DNA from 2 places in the Mycobacterium heckeshornense genome. Region 1 is predicted to be linked to the other one. Evidence: predicted binding sites of a transcription regulator. Region 1 holds the regulator's gene; the other holds the start of a gene.
The links. The regulator LexA, encoded in region 1, represses DNA repair genes until DNA is damaged. The targets are predictions, from matches to a motif close to CGAACANNTGTTCG.

Region 1 (7,395 bases):
GTGGCGCCGAGTCGCGTCTTGGCCCGAAGCAGGGCCAGGTCTACGCCGTCGGCGACGGCTTCGTCCAGGACTTCGCCGGCGGCAAGATGTTCTTCACCCCCGCGACCGGGGCCAGATCGTTGTACGGGCCGATTCTGGACAAATACGAATCACTGGGCGGACCGGCCGGCAGCGATTTGGGGTTCCCGACCATGAGCGAAGTACCCGGCCTGGCCGGACCGGACACCTTGGTCAGCACATTCTCCGCGAGCGACAAGCCCGTGATGTTCTGGTCGGCCGCCCATGGCGCGTTCGTGGTGCGCGGGGCGATGAACGCCGCATGGGACAAGCTGGGCAGCTCGGCCGGGCCGCTGGGCGTACCGGTCAGCGACGAAACCTACGACGGCGAAATCGCCACCCAGTCGTTCAGTGGCGGACGCGTGTCATGGAACCGGCTGACGAAGGTGTTCGCCACGGTTCCGCCGGAGTTGGCGCAACAACTGGCGGGCCTTCAGGTGCCCATCGATCCCACGGCGGCGATCAACACGGCCTGGCGCGCGGCCGGCGGAGCGTCAGGTCCGCTGGGCGCCAAGGTGGGCGGGCAATACCCGGTGGGCGGCAACGGGTTAGCCCAGAACTTCGTGGGCGGGAAGGTGTTTTTCAGCCCGGCCACCGGGGCCAACGCCGTGGCGGGCGACATCCTGGCGAAATACGAGTCACTCGGTGGGCCAGTCGGCAGCGACCTGGGCTTGCCGACGGCAAACGAAACCGATGGCGGCATCACACCGGCCAGTCGCCTCAGCACTTTTTCCGCCGCGGACAAGCCGGTGATTTTCTGGACACCCGCCCACGGTGCCTTCGTCGTGCGAGGCCCGTTGAGAGCCGCGTGGGACAAGCTCGGCGGTGCGAAAGGCAAGCTCGGCGTGCCGGTCGCTGATCAGACGGTGAACGGCGATGTGGTGTCGCAGAAATTCGCCGGCGGCACGATCTCCTGGAACCGCACCGCGAACACCTATGCCGCCGAGCCGCCGGGCCTGGCATCGTCGCTGTCAGGTTTGCAGGTGCCGGGCCAAGCCCCACAGAGCCGGCCCGCCACGCCCGCTGGCGGAAATACCACCCGGCGTTGGTGGTGGCTTCTGGCGGCTGCGCCGGTGCTGCCCGTGGTGGGTCTGCTGGTATGGGCGACAGTGTGGGCACGCCGGCGCCGGGTCGCCGCGCGGCGTGACACCACCCGGGAAGCGCCCGGCGATGAGGCACCCACCAGCTGCGCATCCGGGCCGACCGCCGGCGACGAGTGGGCGGTCGATGCCGCACGTGACCGCGGTGCGTCACCGTTCGCCCGGGCGTACCCGCAGATGCCGGGTCAGACTTGGCCGATGGCCGCACCGGATCAGGCTGCGCCGGCGACGGATCGGATGCCCGCTGCGGGATACACAACCGCGGGACCGGCCGACACCGGGCCCGCGGGCAGCGCTCCCGCGCGCTTCGACGATGAAATCGGTGTGGACGACCCCGACGCGGTCGACACCGCCCCGACCCGCATTCCCGCGGAAGCCCACGTGCGGACGACTGGACGGCATGCGGCCGCCGAAACCGACGAAGACGCCGACGCGCGGACGGCGGCCAAGCCTATGATCCACCTTCCGCTGGAGGATCCGCGTGAGGCACCGCAGGGATATCCCGTCAAGGGCAATGCCCGCTTCGGCCTGTATTACACGCCCGACAGCGCGCTCTACGACGACGCCTTTGCCGAAATCTGGTTCGCCAGCGAAGAAGTCGCACGCGCCAACGGCTTCATCAAGGCCAGCTAGTGGGGCCGGGACGGGTTAGATTTTGCGGATGACGGTGACGACCTTGCCCAGGATCGCGGCGTCGTTGCCGGGGATCGGGTCGAACGCCGGGTTGTGCGGCATCAGCCAGACCTGACCGCCGGTGCGTTTGAACGTCTTGACGGTGGCTTCACCGTCGATCATGGCTGCGACGATGTCGCCGTTATCGGCCACGTTTTGCTGCCGCACCACCACCCAGTCGCCGTCGCAGATCGCGGCGTCGACCATCGAGTCGCCGACGACCCGCAGCAAGAACAATGCACCCTCACCGACGAGCTCACGTGGCAACGGAAAAACGTCTTCGACCGCTTCCTCGGCGAGGATCGGCCCACCCGCCGCGATGCGGCCCAGCACCGGGACGAACGTGGGCTCAGGCAAGGCGTCCGAGCCGGAGACGTCGGTGAGAACAGGCGCTGCGGTGTCATCGGCTCCGCGGACGTCCACTGCGCGCGGGCGGTTCGGGTCGCGTCGCAGGTAGCCTTTGCGCTCGAGGGTGCGCAACTGATGAGCCACCGACGATGTCGAGGTAAGCCCCACCGCGTCACCGATCTCGCGGATGCTCGGCGGATATCCACGGCTGGTGACCGAGGCGCGGATGACGTCCAGGATGGTGCGCTGCCGCTCGGTCAGCGCTGAATCCGCAGCTCGCGGGCGGCGGCCGATGCCGGCGGGGGTGTCGGTGCTATCGCTCATAGCTCCTCAATGTAGCCCCATGTCGACCGATCCTCAAACATTTGTTCGACATGTGTCGCGTGGTGTCGCCCCTGCGGGTGGATCACCCCGGAACGGCTCGGGATGGGGTGTCGGTGCCATCGCCTACAGTTCAATCGCTCGGCAACAATTCGATCACGCGTTCGGATATGTGCATCGAATCGAACGCACGATCGAATATAGTCGAACATGCGATCGACCATGACGGGATGGGAGGACCACATGACGCTCATTGAGGCAACGCGATCGGCCGTCGGGTATCCGGGACGCCCAACGCCGACGGGCTGCCCGCACGCGTGGCGACGGCCTGGGCCGGCCCGCCCGCGGGTTGCTCCGCCGCGTTACCGCGGCACCGGTGTCTGGATGTCCACGGCGCCACATCACCGGCGTCCGATCAGGCCCGCCACTACGGTGGGCCTCGCCTTGCTGGCGGCAATGATCACCCTCTGGTTGGGGGTGGTCGCACACTTCGGCGAGGCGGTCGATGGTGCGGCCGGTAAGGCCGGGCCGATGCCGGCTCGGCTCGCCGTGGTGCGGGTTGATGCCGGCGAGACCCTGCCGCACCTGGCCGCCCGCGTGGCGCCCGACGCTCCGGTCGGTCAGGTCATCCAGCGCATCCGTGAGCTGAACGACCTGCAGTCGCCGACGCTGACGGCGGGCCAAACGCTGATCGCCCCGGTCGGCTGACGCGCCCGATGCAGCGCGAAACCAGCGCTGGCCCAACCGGGGTCGGTGGTGGTGAAAACCTGCCGAGCAAGGCGGTCGTGGCCCTTGCGCGGAGCTCACAGGTACTCTCGAAGTCGTCTGAGGTCTGTCGGCAGGACGAAGGAGCGGTCATGCACTGTCCGTTCTGCCGCCATCCTGATTCCCGGGTGGTCGACTCCCGAGAGACCGACGAAGGCCAGGCGATTCGGCGGCGCAGGTCGTGCCCGGAATGTGGCCGGCGCTTCACCACCGTTGAGACAGCGGTGTTGGCCGTCGTCAAACGCAGCGGCGTGACTGAACCGTTCAGCCGGGAGAAGGTCATCAGCGGTGTGCGCCGGGCATGTCAGGGCCGCCAGGTCGACGACGATGCGCTGAACCTGTTGGCCCAGCAAGTCGAAGACACCGTGCGCGCGAAGGGGTCGCCTGAAGTCCCGAGTCATGAAGTCGGGCTGGCGATCCTCGGCCCGCTGCGCGAACTCGACGAGGTGGCCTATTTGCGGTTCGCCTCGGTCTACCGGTCGTTTTCCTCGGCCGACGACTTCGAACGGGAGATCGAGGCGCTGCGGGCACACCGCAAGGTCTCCGCGCCGAAGTGAGCGGGCGCGGGGAATGCGCCCGACACATCGTCGTTAGGCTTGCGGTATGCCTGCTGAGCTGCATCCCGACCTCGAAGCGTTAGCACCACTGCTGGGCACCTGGGCGGGCCGCGGTTCGGGCAAGTATCCGACAATCGAACCCTTCGAATACCTCGAAGAAGTGGTGTTCTCCCATGTCGGCAAGCCTTTTCTGAGCTACGGGCAAAAGACCAAAGCGCTCGCCGATGGCGCGCCGCTTCATGCCGAAACCGGATACCTTCGCGTTCCGCAACCGGGCCGGGTCGAGCTGGTTTTGGCCCATCCCAGTGGCATCACCGAAATCGAGGTGGGCACGTACTCCACGATCGGCGACGTCATCGACATCGAGTTGGCCTCGTCGGCGATCGGGCTGACGCCGACTGCCAAAGAGGTGACTGCACTGGGCCGGCATTTTCGCATCAAAGCCGACGAGTTGCGGTATTCGGTGCGCATGGGTGCCGTTGGACAGCCGCTGCAAGACCACCTGAGCGCGGTGTTGCACCGCACCGGATGACCGGCTTGGGTGCCTTCACACCACGTGCATCACACCGTCGCTGACCACGCGACCGGCAACGCGGACCCAGCCTTCCGGATTCCAGGTGGTCTGAATTACCGAACCTTTGCCCTGGGTGATCGTGAGGTCGCGACTTAGGTAGTCGGTGATCCGGACAGCCGCGGCCCCGGTCGCTTCGTCTTCGGGCACACCGATATTGCCGGCGAACATCCGCGCACGCACCAGCCCCGCGGACTGGTCGGTCCAGGTCCACAGGTAGTGCTGGATGTCGTCGGGATAGTCCGCCGGGCTGGCGGCGAAAAGCTCGTCAAGCGAATCCAGATCGTGGATCGCGAACTCTGGAGCCCATTCCGAGCGTGCGCTGATGGCGGTGAGTTCGCCGACGTAGCTCACTTGTACGATGCCGGCCGGCACCTGCAAAGTGCGAATCGGCATAGCCTGTTCACGAAGCCACCACGACGCTCCCACGGTGGGGTGGCCGGCGAACGGAAGTTCGGTCAGCGGCGTGTAGATGCGGGCGTGCGCGGTGGTCGAACCCGGTGTCGGTGGATCAACGAAAATCGTTTCGCTGTAACCCAATTGACGCGCCAGGCTTTGCCGCCGCTGGGGTTCCACAGTGCGGGCATCGATGACGGCGAGCGGGTTTCCGAAGTTGCCGTGCGGGTCGGTGAAAACACGCAGCACCGTGACATCGATCGCCATGGGCTGACTGTACGATGCGGTGCCCGCAGGCGATCAGGTGGCGCTGCGTTCGTCGGCGCCCATGGCGTTGAGTACAGCCACGCGGGTGTCGACCGGGCCGGATACGGTGCGTTCGCCGCCACCGGTGCGCAACAGTTCGCGCAGCATGTTCTGGTCGTATTCGGCCGGCTCGGTGGTGTCGATGAAGCGCTCGACCACCTCGATAAACCGGTTGGGATCGTCGTGGAAGGGAAAGTGCCCGGAATTTTCGAAAATCTCCAGCCGTGAGCCGGGCATCGCGGCGTGCGCCATCCAAGCGTGGCTGACCGGGACGACCACGTCGTCTGTTCCCCAAATCAGTTGTACTGGAACAGATTTCGTCAGATAACAGCGATCGAGCATGGTTACCATCTGGCCGCGCCAGTCCACCACTGCCCGCAACGTGCGGGTGAAAGCCGACGACGCCTTGGGCTCAGGCAAGTCGGCCAGGATCCGCAGCACATCCGGCAGGTCGCGGCCCAGGGCCGTCGAACCGAACAGCCTGCCCGCTGCGCGCCCGGCGATCTGCAACGACGGCAGCACCAACGGCAGCCGCAGCAACGCCAGAGCTTCGCCACCCATCGGCAGCGACGCCCAGCGCAAGACGATGTTGACGTCCTTGGTGACGCCGCCGGTGGCGACCAGGACTAGCCGTTCGACCAATTGCGGAAACTGGTAAGCGAATTGCATCGCCACCCCGCCGCCGAGCGAATGACCCACCACGGTGACTCGGTCGATATCGAGGACGCTCAACAGGTCTCGCATGCCGTTGGCGTACGCCGCGACCGAATAGTCCGCGCGGGGTTTGTCGGACTGACCGTGGCCGAGTAGATCGGGAGCAATGACGGTGAACCGCTGTGCGAGTTTGGCCTGCACCGTCGCCCATGTGGTGGAGTTGTCGGCGATGCCGTGAATCAGCAGGATCGCCGGCCCTGAGCCGGCGATCCGGAACGCCCGTCGATAGCCGTGGATGGTGCGAAACTGCAGTGACGGTGTCACCTCGCGCACCGGCCGGAGGTGGGGCTTGCGCTTGGTCATGTCGCCACTCCATCGTCAGGCCGGGCGCTCAGCTCGGGTCGTCGTCCTTGCGCTTCTTCTCTGCCTGCTGGGCCAAAAACCGCTCGAACTCCGCGCCAAGCTCGTCGCCGCTGGGTAGATCTTCGTCGCGCGCCAGCAGTGACCGATTCTCCTGAGCGGCGATGAAAGCATCGTACTGGCGCTCCAATGCGGCCACCACCTGAGCCACCTCGGCGCTGGCCTCGACCTGCTCGTCGATCTTTGCCCGGATCTCGGCGGCCGCTTCAGCCAGCGCCGTCAGTGGCAGCTCGAGTGCGCCCGTCTTGGCCACCTGCTCCAATAGCGCCTGGGCCGCGGCCGGATAGTCGGTCTGGGCCAGGTAGTGCGGGACGTGCACGGTAAATCCCACCACCTCGTGGCCGTGCTGCGCCATGCGGTATTCCAGCAGGTTTGATGCGCTGCCGGGCACCTGCACCTCGGCGATCCACGGCGTGAAGTCGGCGATGAGGTCGCGGTTGTTGGAGTGTGCGGTCATCGTTATCGGCCGCGTGTGCGGGACCGCCATCGGGATCGTGCCCAGGCCGATCGTTTGCCGTACGCCCAGCCGCTCGGCGAGCAGACGCACTGCGGTGACGAAACGCTCCCACTTCAAGTCCGGCTCCATGCCGGCCAGCAGCAGAAACGGTGTCCCGACGCTGTCGTGTAGCGCGTACAGGCTCAGCTCAGGATCGTCGTAGTCGGTGAAATGGTCGGTCTTGAACGTCATCAGCGGCCGCCGCGAGCGGTAGTCCAGCAGCTCGTCGATCGCGAACGATGCCACCAGCTCGGTGTCCAGCGAATTCTTCAGGTGGGCTGCGGCCAGTCGAATGGCGTGACCGGCGTCGGAGAAGCCCTCCAACGCATGCACCAAAACCGGGCCTCGACCGTCAGGCGACGACAACTGCGGCGCCGGCAACTCAAGCTGGTACATCCCGGTTTGCTCGGGTTGGTAGTGCTGCTTGTGTTCGTCGGCCATCGTTGTGCCTCCTCACCACGGCGCTGAGTCGCGCCATGTCACCAGTTTCTCTCAAATCGACGGGTGCCAAGAATCTAATTCAGCACACTAGTTAGCCCGCCTGTATGTTCGAAACGCGGTGCGCTGGGGCAGCATTCCGTACCCGGTGCTGGTGTCGGGCCGTCCGATGCGACGAGCACATCGCGCGATCGGTGCAGCGCGCCGAGATGGGCGGGCCCGGCGACGCCGCCGAGCGACTTCGACGACGGCTGCCGGTGCCGGGAGGGCCAGGGGTGCGAGCTCGGATCGGGG
Region 2 (7,395 bases), 680 kb from region 1:
GCCGAACTCATTGTTGAATCGGTTGCCGTCGATCGAGCCCGGGATGGCGTCTTTGCGGTCGCCGTTGAGCCAGTCCTTCGGTGCCAGCAGATAAGTCGAGTCGGCCATTGACTGCGGCTCGCCGTCGTACCAGCCGGCGTCGATCTCCCGCAGCCCGGGCAGGACCTCCACCTGCTTGCCCAGCTCCGCGGCCAACGGTGCGGCGGTCTGTTGCGTTCGGGCCATGGTGGAGGCGTAGACCCCGTCGTAGCCGTTGCGGGCGAGTTGGTGGGCCAGCCGCTGGGCCTGGTCCTGGCCGTCGTGGCTCAGGCCGGGGCCGGGCACGGTGGTGTCGATGACCTTGTTGGCATTGTTCTCCGCCTGTGCGTGCCGGACGAAGGTCAAGGTGATGGTGCGCACGTGCGCTGTTCCCCCGGAACAGGCGCCGACGGACATGGTCGCGACGAGTACGGCCGCTGCCTTGCAGATGACGGTGCGGATGCGGTTCGCCATGGCGATAGCCTGCCTTGTCAGCGGGGTCGGCGGGAACGATTTGGTGGAATGGCCTCGGCCCTGCGGACGTGAGCGAGAGGAGGCCGTGATGGCGATCGACCCCAATGCCATCGGTGCGGTGACAGAGCCGACGCTGTTCGAGTGGACCGACCGCGACACCTTGCTGTATGCACTGGGTGTCGGCGCTGGGACCGAGGATCTGTCGTTCACCACGGAAAACAGTCACGGCATCACCCAGCAGGTGCTGCCCACCTACGCGGTGATCTGTTGTCCCGCCTTTGGCGCCGCGGCGAAGATCGGAACATTCAACTGGGCCATGCTCTTACACGGCTCGCAGACCATCCGGCTGCATCAGCCGCTGCAACCCGCGGGAAAGCTGTCCGTGGTCTCCGAGGTGGCCGACATCCAGGACAAGGGCCCGGGCAAGAACGCGATCATCGTCCTGCGCGGCCGCGGCACCGACCCCGACACCGGGACACTGGTCGCCGAAACGCTCACCACGCTGGTCATCCGCGGGGCCGGGGGCTTCGGCGGAAAGCCGGGTCAGCGCCCGGCCGCGCCGGACGTTCCCGACCGCGAGCCGGACGCGCGAATCTCGTTGCCCACGCGCGAGGATCTGCCGTTGATCTACCGGCTCTCCGGCGACCGCAACCCGCTGCACAGCGACCCCTGGTTCGCCCGGGAGATGGCCGGCTTTCCCAAGCCGATCATGCACGGGCTGTGCACCTACGGCGTGGCGGGTCGCGCGCTGGTCGCCGAGCTGGGCGGCGGCGACGCCACCAGGATCACCTCGATCGCCGCGCGGTTCACCGCGCCGGTCTTTCCCGGTGAGACGCTGACCACCTTGATCTGGCGCACCGAACCCGGCAAGGCCGTGTACCGCACCGAGGCTTGTGGCGGCGACGGCGCCGGGGAGGGGGCCGCGCGGGTGGTGCTCGACGACGGCGCGGTGGAATACCTGAGCTGATTTCGGCGCGGTGGTGTGCGGTCAGCGACGATGGCGTTCGCACTCACCGGTGCGACGGGCAGGAGACCGACCGTCCTTAGCGCCCCACCTCGACGTCCGGCGCGGTGCGGTCGCCGTAGGGCCGCCGTCGAGCCGTCTCGCGCGGGGACGAGGACGAAAAGACCTGACTACCTCACGGGCGGGGCATCGTTGGGGGCCATCTCGGCGCCGATCTTGCGGAACAGGGTCTCGGCTTCGTTGCGGTAGCGGCCCTGGGCGTCGAACGCGTCAGGACGGTAGGTCACCGCGACCGCGATCGCGATCTTTTGCGACGGAAGGTAGGCCTCGACGGCTGCCTGCCCGGCGAACATCGGATTTTGCAGCAGCCAATCCCCGGAGATCACGATCCCGAGCCCGTAGGTGTCGCCCGGCGCTTTACCGCGCAGGGCTGGGGAGACCATCGCCTTATAGGACTGCGCCGACAGCAGCTTGCCCGAGCCGATGCCGACCGCGGTGGCCTCCAGATCGTAGATATTGGTGGTCTGCACCGCGCCCCGCGCCATGGTCCAGGACGGGTTCCAGTACGTCGAATCTTCGTAAAATGGTGTGCCGGAAGGTATTCCAAGCGCCCTACGGCGTTCCGAGGTGAATGTGTGCAGCGTCGGAACGGGGATGTCGGGGGTGTATGAGTTGGCGGTGTTGACCAAGGCAAGCGGACCGAGCACCCTGTCGCGCAACAGTTTCGGCAGCTCCTCACCAGTGGCTTTTTCCAGCGCCAGTCCCAGCAGCACGTAGTTGGTGCGGGCGAAGTTCCAGTTGGTACCGGGTTCGTAGAGCAACGGCTTGGTGACCGCGTAGCCGAGCAGTTGCTCAGGGGTCCATTGCCGGAACGGATCGGCGGCTATCGCCGCGTTGAAGTCAGCGTTCGCGTAGTCCGGGTAGCCGGAGGTCATGCGGGCCAACTGGCCCAGGGTCACCCGGTCGGCGTTGGGGATATCGGGCAGCCATGTCGACAGTTTGTCGTCCAGACTCAGCTTCTTGTCGTCGACGAGTTTGAGCAGCAGCGTGGCGATGTAGGACGTCGCTACCGCGCCGTTCCGGAAGAACATGCTCGGCATGGCCGGCACACCGGTCATCGACTCGCCGAGTGCCTGGGTGACGATTTCCTTGCCGTCCACGGTGACACGGACGATCGCCGCCTTGAGGTGGGCCTGTGCCATCGTGTCGCCGACAATCCTCATCACCGCCCGGGCCTTGGCCGGATTTGCGGAGGCGCCCCACCACGGGGCGGCGGGTGCATTGCCTTTCGGTGAGCAGGCCAGCGCGGCCACGGCGAGAAGGCATACCACTGAACCCAGGTGCCGGGAGATGGTCATGACCGATCCTGATCTGATGTTTCGGCACTCGCGCGGATGTGGCGGGCCAGCTGCTCGGTGAACTGCACGACCTGTCGCGGGCTGTCCAGCCCGTAATGCGCTGCGGTGGGACGGTCACCGTCCTCGCCGTGGCGCACCACGATTGCGATTCCGTCGCCGCGCACCGCGTCGAATGCGTCTTCGTCGGTAATATCGTCGCCCAGGTAGATCGGCAACAACTGCCCGGGGGCCGCCTCACGGATATGGCCGAGCACCCAGTGCAGCGTCTTTCCTTTGTCCCAGTCCACGTCTGGGCGTAGCTCGATGACCTCACGCCCGGTCGTCACCCGAAGCGCGTTGCGCCGGCCGGCGGCTCGCACGGCGGCCAGCACGTCGCCGACCCGGTCGCGGGCTGCGTTGCGGTAGTGCACGGCGACACCGAATCGCTTGTGTTCCACCACGACGCCGGAGAGATCGTCAAGCTGCGCGCCAAGCTCGGCGGCCGCGCGCCGCAGCACCGGGATCGCGGTGGCCGCCTCGTCGTTTTGGTGGTGCTCGCCATCGGGTGCGGTCAGCTCGAAACCATGACTGCCCGCATACCAGATGCCCGCCAGCCCGATCCGCTGGCGCACATCGGCCAGGTCACGGCCGGACAGCACGGCAACCGGGCACTGCGCCGTCAACAACCTCAGTGCCTCGGCCGCACCCGCCGTCAGCTGGGCGGCGTCGGGATTGTCGACAATGTCTGAAAGGGTTCCGTCGAAATCGAAGAACACCACTGGCGGCCGCGCGGCCACCACGCTCAAGGCCTGCAGCCCGTCGGGCAGCTCCGACATCCGCCTATCCCCGGCGCGCACGCGGACCTCGCCGAGCCCGGTGACCACCGCGTCGGCACCGTTGCGGCGCAACTCGTCGGCGTCCGCACCGACGCCGACCACCAATGCGAATCCGCCGGCCCGGGCGGCCGCGACAGCGGGTCCGGTCGCCGCGACGACCACGCACCGGCCCGGGCGCGCTCCCAGCCGGTCGGCGGCGTCGACGAACGTGGTGGCCTCGGGCGGTCCGGCTACGTCGCCGGCGCGCAGGCCGACGTCGCCCAGCCGGCGTCGCAGCGCCGCCATGGCGTCGGTCGCCAGATTGTCGAGGTCGAACAGCACTGCGTCGTGACGACGCGGGTCGATGATGACCGGCATTGACCGCCTTCCGTGGTGAACGCTTCGCTGGCCACGCTAGTCACGCCGGTGCGGTCAGCATCGCCCCGGCCATTATTATTCGAACATTAGTTCGATATACTGCCGGGCATGGGCTGGGGCAACGGGCCGCCCAGTTGGGCGGAGATGGAGCGGGTGCTCGACGGCAAGCCGCGCCGGGCCGGCGCGCCGGTGGCCGCCGCGCCGGCCGACGACGCCCCGTCGTCGCGGCGGCGCGGGCGATACCAGCCGCCTGCTGAGCCCCGGCCGGGGCGTTCGTCGGTCGGCTACGCCGAATTGCATACGCATTCGGCGTTCAGCTTCCTCGACGGGGCCAGCACACCCGAGGAGCTGGTCGAAGAGGCTGCGCGGCTGGATCTGCGCGCCATCGCGCTGACCGATCACAACGGCCTCTACGGCGCGGTCCGATTCGCCGAAGCAGCCGCAGAACTAGGCGTGGCTACCGTGTTCGGCGCCGAACTGTCCTTGGGGGCCGGTGCCCGCACCGACGAGCCGGATCCGCCGGGCCCGCACCTGCTGGTGCTGGCCCGCGGTCCGGAAGGCTATCGACGATTGTCACGGCAGCTGGCCGCGGCGCACCTGGCCGGCGGCGAGAAAGGCAAGCCGCGCTTCGACTTCGATGCACTGACCGACGCGGCGGGCGGTCATTGGCACATCTTGACCGGTTGCCGCAAAGGCCATGTGCGCCAGGCGCTTTCCGACGGTGGGCCGGAAGCAGCGGCGAAGGCGCTGGCCGACCTGGTGGACCGGTTCGGGACAGAGCGGGTCAGCGTCGAGTTGACCCACCATGGCCAGCCCGTCGACGACGAACGCAACGCCGCACTGGCGGCGCTCGCCGGGAGGTTCGGTGTCGGCGTGGTCGCCACCACCGGCGCGCATTTCGCTGCGCCGTCGCGTGCCCGGCTGGCGATGGCCATGGGCGCGATCCGGGCCCGCCAATCCCTGGACGAGGCCGCCGGGTGGCTGGCTCCGCGGGGCGGCTCACACCTGCGCTCCGGGGAAGAGGTGGCCCGGCTGTTCGCGTGGTGCCCCGAGGCGGTGACCGCCGCGGCGGAACTCGGCGAGCAGTGCGCTTTCGGGCTGGCGCTGATCGCTCCGCAGCTGCCGCCGTTCGACGTTCCAGCCGGGCATACCGAAGACAGCTGGCTGCGCGAGCTGACACTCACCGGCGCCCGGGACCGCTACGGGCCGCCGGAAAAAGCACGTCAGGCCTACGCGCAGATCGAGCACGAGCTGAATGTCATTGCCCAGCTGAAGTTTCCGGGTTATTTCCTGGTGGTCTACGACATCACCCGGTTCTGCCGGGAAAACAACATCTTATGCCAGGGCAGGGGATCGGCGGCCAACTCCGCGGTCTGCTACGCCCTGGGTATTACCGCCGTTGATCCGGTGGCCAACGAGCTGCTGTTCGAGCGTTTTCTGTCGCCCGCCCGTGACGGACCGCCCGACATCGACATCGACATCGAGTCCGACCAGCGCGAAAAGGTCATCCAGTACGTCTACGACAAATACGGCCGGGACTATGCCGCGCAGGTCGCCAACGTGATCACCTACCGTGGCCGGATCGCGGTGCGCGACATGGCCCGTGCCCTGGGCTTTTCGCAGGGCCAGCAGGACGCGTGGAGCAAGCAGATCAGCCACTGGGACGGGCTCGCCGATTCCCCCGATATCGAAGGCATCCCCGAGCAGGTGATCGAGTTGGCCACCCAGATCGCCAACCTGCCGCGGCACATGGGGATTCACTCCGGCGGCATGGTGATCTGCGACCGCCCGATCGCCGACGTGTGCCCGGTGGAGTGGGCGCGCATGCAAAACCGTAGCGTGTTGCAGTGGGACAAAGATGACTGCGCGGCAATCGGTTTGGTGAAATTCGATCTGCTTGGGCTGGGCATGCTCTCCGCGCTGCACTACGCCATCGACCTGGTGGCCGAACACAAAGGCATCGACGTGGACCTGGCCAAGCTCGATCTCTCCGAGCCGGCGGTTTATGAGATGCTGGCACGTGCCGATTCCGTCGGGGTGTTCCAGGTGGAGTCGCGCGCGCAGATGGCCACCCTGCCACGGCTGCGGCCGCGGGTGTTCTACGACCTGGTGGTCGAAGTCGCGCTGATCCGTCCCGGGCCTATCCAGGGCGGCTCGGTACATCCCTACATCCGGCGGCGCAACGGCATCGACCCGGTGGTCTACGACCACCCGTCGATGGAGTCCGCGCTGCGAAAAACGTTGGGGGTGCCGCTGTTTCAGGAGCAGTTGATGCAGCTGGCGGTCGACTGCGCCGGGTTTTCCGCTGCTGAGGCCGACCAGCTGCGCCGGGCCATGGGTTCCAAGCGCTCCGCCGAACGGATGCGACGGCTGCGCGGCCGGTTTTACGACGGTATGCGCGCGCTGCACGGCGCACCCGACGAGGTGATCGACCGGGTGTACGAAAAGCTGGAAGCGTTCGCCAATTTCGGTTTCCCGGAAAGCCACGCGCTCTCCTTCGCGTCGCTGGTGTTCTACTCGGCGTGGTTCAAGCTGCACCACCCGGCGGCGTTCTGCGCCGCGCTGCTGCGCGCCCAGCCGATGGGCTTCTACTCACCGCAGTCGCTGGTGGCCGATGCTCGCAGGCACGGCGTGGTGGTGCACGGCCCCGACGTCAACGCCAGCCTGGCCCACGCCACGCTGGAGAACGCGGGCACCGAGGTCCGGCTCGGGTTGGCCGGTGTGCGCCATATCGGAGAAGGCTTGGCCGAGAACATGGTCGAGGAGCGAAAAGCCAACGGCCCGTTCACTTCTCTGCTGGATTTGACCTCACGGGTGCAGCTTTCGGTGCCGCAGGCCGAGGCGCTGGCCACCGCGGGAGCGCTGAGCTGCTTCGGGCTGTCCCGGCGCGAGGCGCTGTGGGCGGCCGGGGCCGCCGCCACCCAACGACCGGACCGCTTGCCCGGTGTCGGGTCGTCGTCGCACATTCCGACGCTGCCGGGAATGAGCGAGCTGGAGCTGGCCGCCGCCGACGTGTGGGCCACCGGCATCTCCAGCGACAGTTACCCCACCCAGTTCCTGCGGGCGGACCTGGACGCGCTGGGCGTGCTGCCCGCCGAAAAGCTGTTGAGTGTGCCCGACGGCGATCGGGTGCTGATCGCCGGGGCGGTGACCCATCGGCAGCGGCCGGCGACGGCGCAGGGGGTGACGTTCGTCAACCTCGAGGATGAGACCGGGATGGTCAATGTGCTGTGCACACCGGGGGTCTGGGCGCGGCACCGCAAGCTGGCGCAGACCGCGGCGGCACTGCTGGTCCGCGGTCGGGTCCAAAACGCCAGCGGCGCGGTCACCGTTGTGGCGGAACGGTTGGCGAAACTCACCTTGAGGGTCGGCTCGAAGTCGCGCGACTTCCGCTGACGCCACCGCAGCT

Region 2: a site for LexA is predicted at 4,067-4,080, ahead of MHEC_RS19150 (error-prone DNA polymerase). Genes of this name have one in related genera too.

What each region holds. Positions count from the first base shown of each region.
Region 1 is NZ_AP024237.1:3,293,076-3,300,470, reverse strand. Features, by position in the region: gene MHEC_RS15850 (sunset domain-containing protein) at 1-1,790, shown strand, start outside; gene lexA (transcriptional repressor LexA) at 1,806-2,501, opposite strand; gene MHEC_RS15840 (LysM peptidoglycan-binding domain-containing protein) at 2,721-3,206, shown strand; gene nrdR (transcriptional regulator NrdR) at 3,356-3,820, shown strand; gene MHEC_RS15830 (peroxynitrite isomerase) at 3,867-4,352, shown strand; gene MHEC_RS15825 (PhzF family phenazine biosynthesis protein) at 4,368-5,054, opposite strand; gene MHEC_RS15820 (alpha/beta fold hydrolase) at 5,088-6,110, opposite strand; gene MHEC_RS15815 (proteasome assembly chaperone family protein) at 6,139-7,104, opposite strand.
Region 2 is NZ_AP024237.1:3,969,316-3,976,710, reverse strand. Features, by position in the region: gene MHEC_RS19170 (histidine phosphatase family protein) at 1-492, opposite strand, end outside; gene MHEC_RS19165 (MaoC/PaaZ C-terminal domain-containing protein) at 581-1,459, shown strand; gene MHEC_RS19160 (serine hydrolase domain-containing protein) at 1,627-2,814, opposite strand; gene otsB (trehalose-phosphatase) at 2,811-3,986, opposite strand; gene MHEC_RS19150 (error-prone DNA polymerase) at 4,095-7,382, shown strand; gene MHEC_RS19145 (tautomerase family protein) at 7,395-7,395, opposite strand, start outside.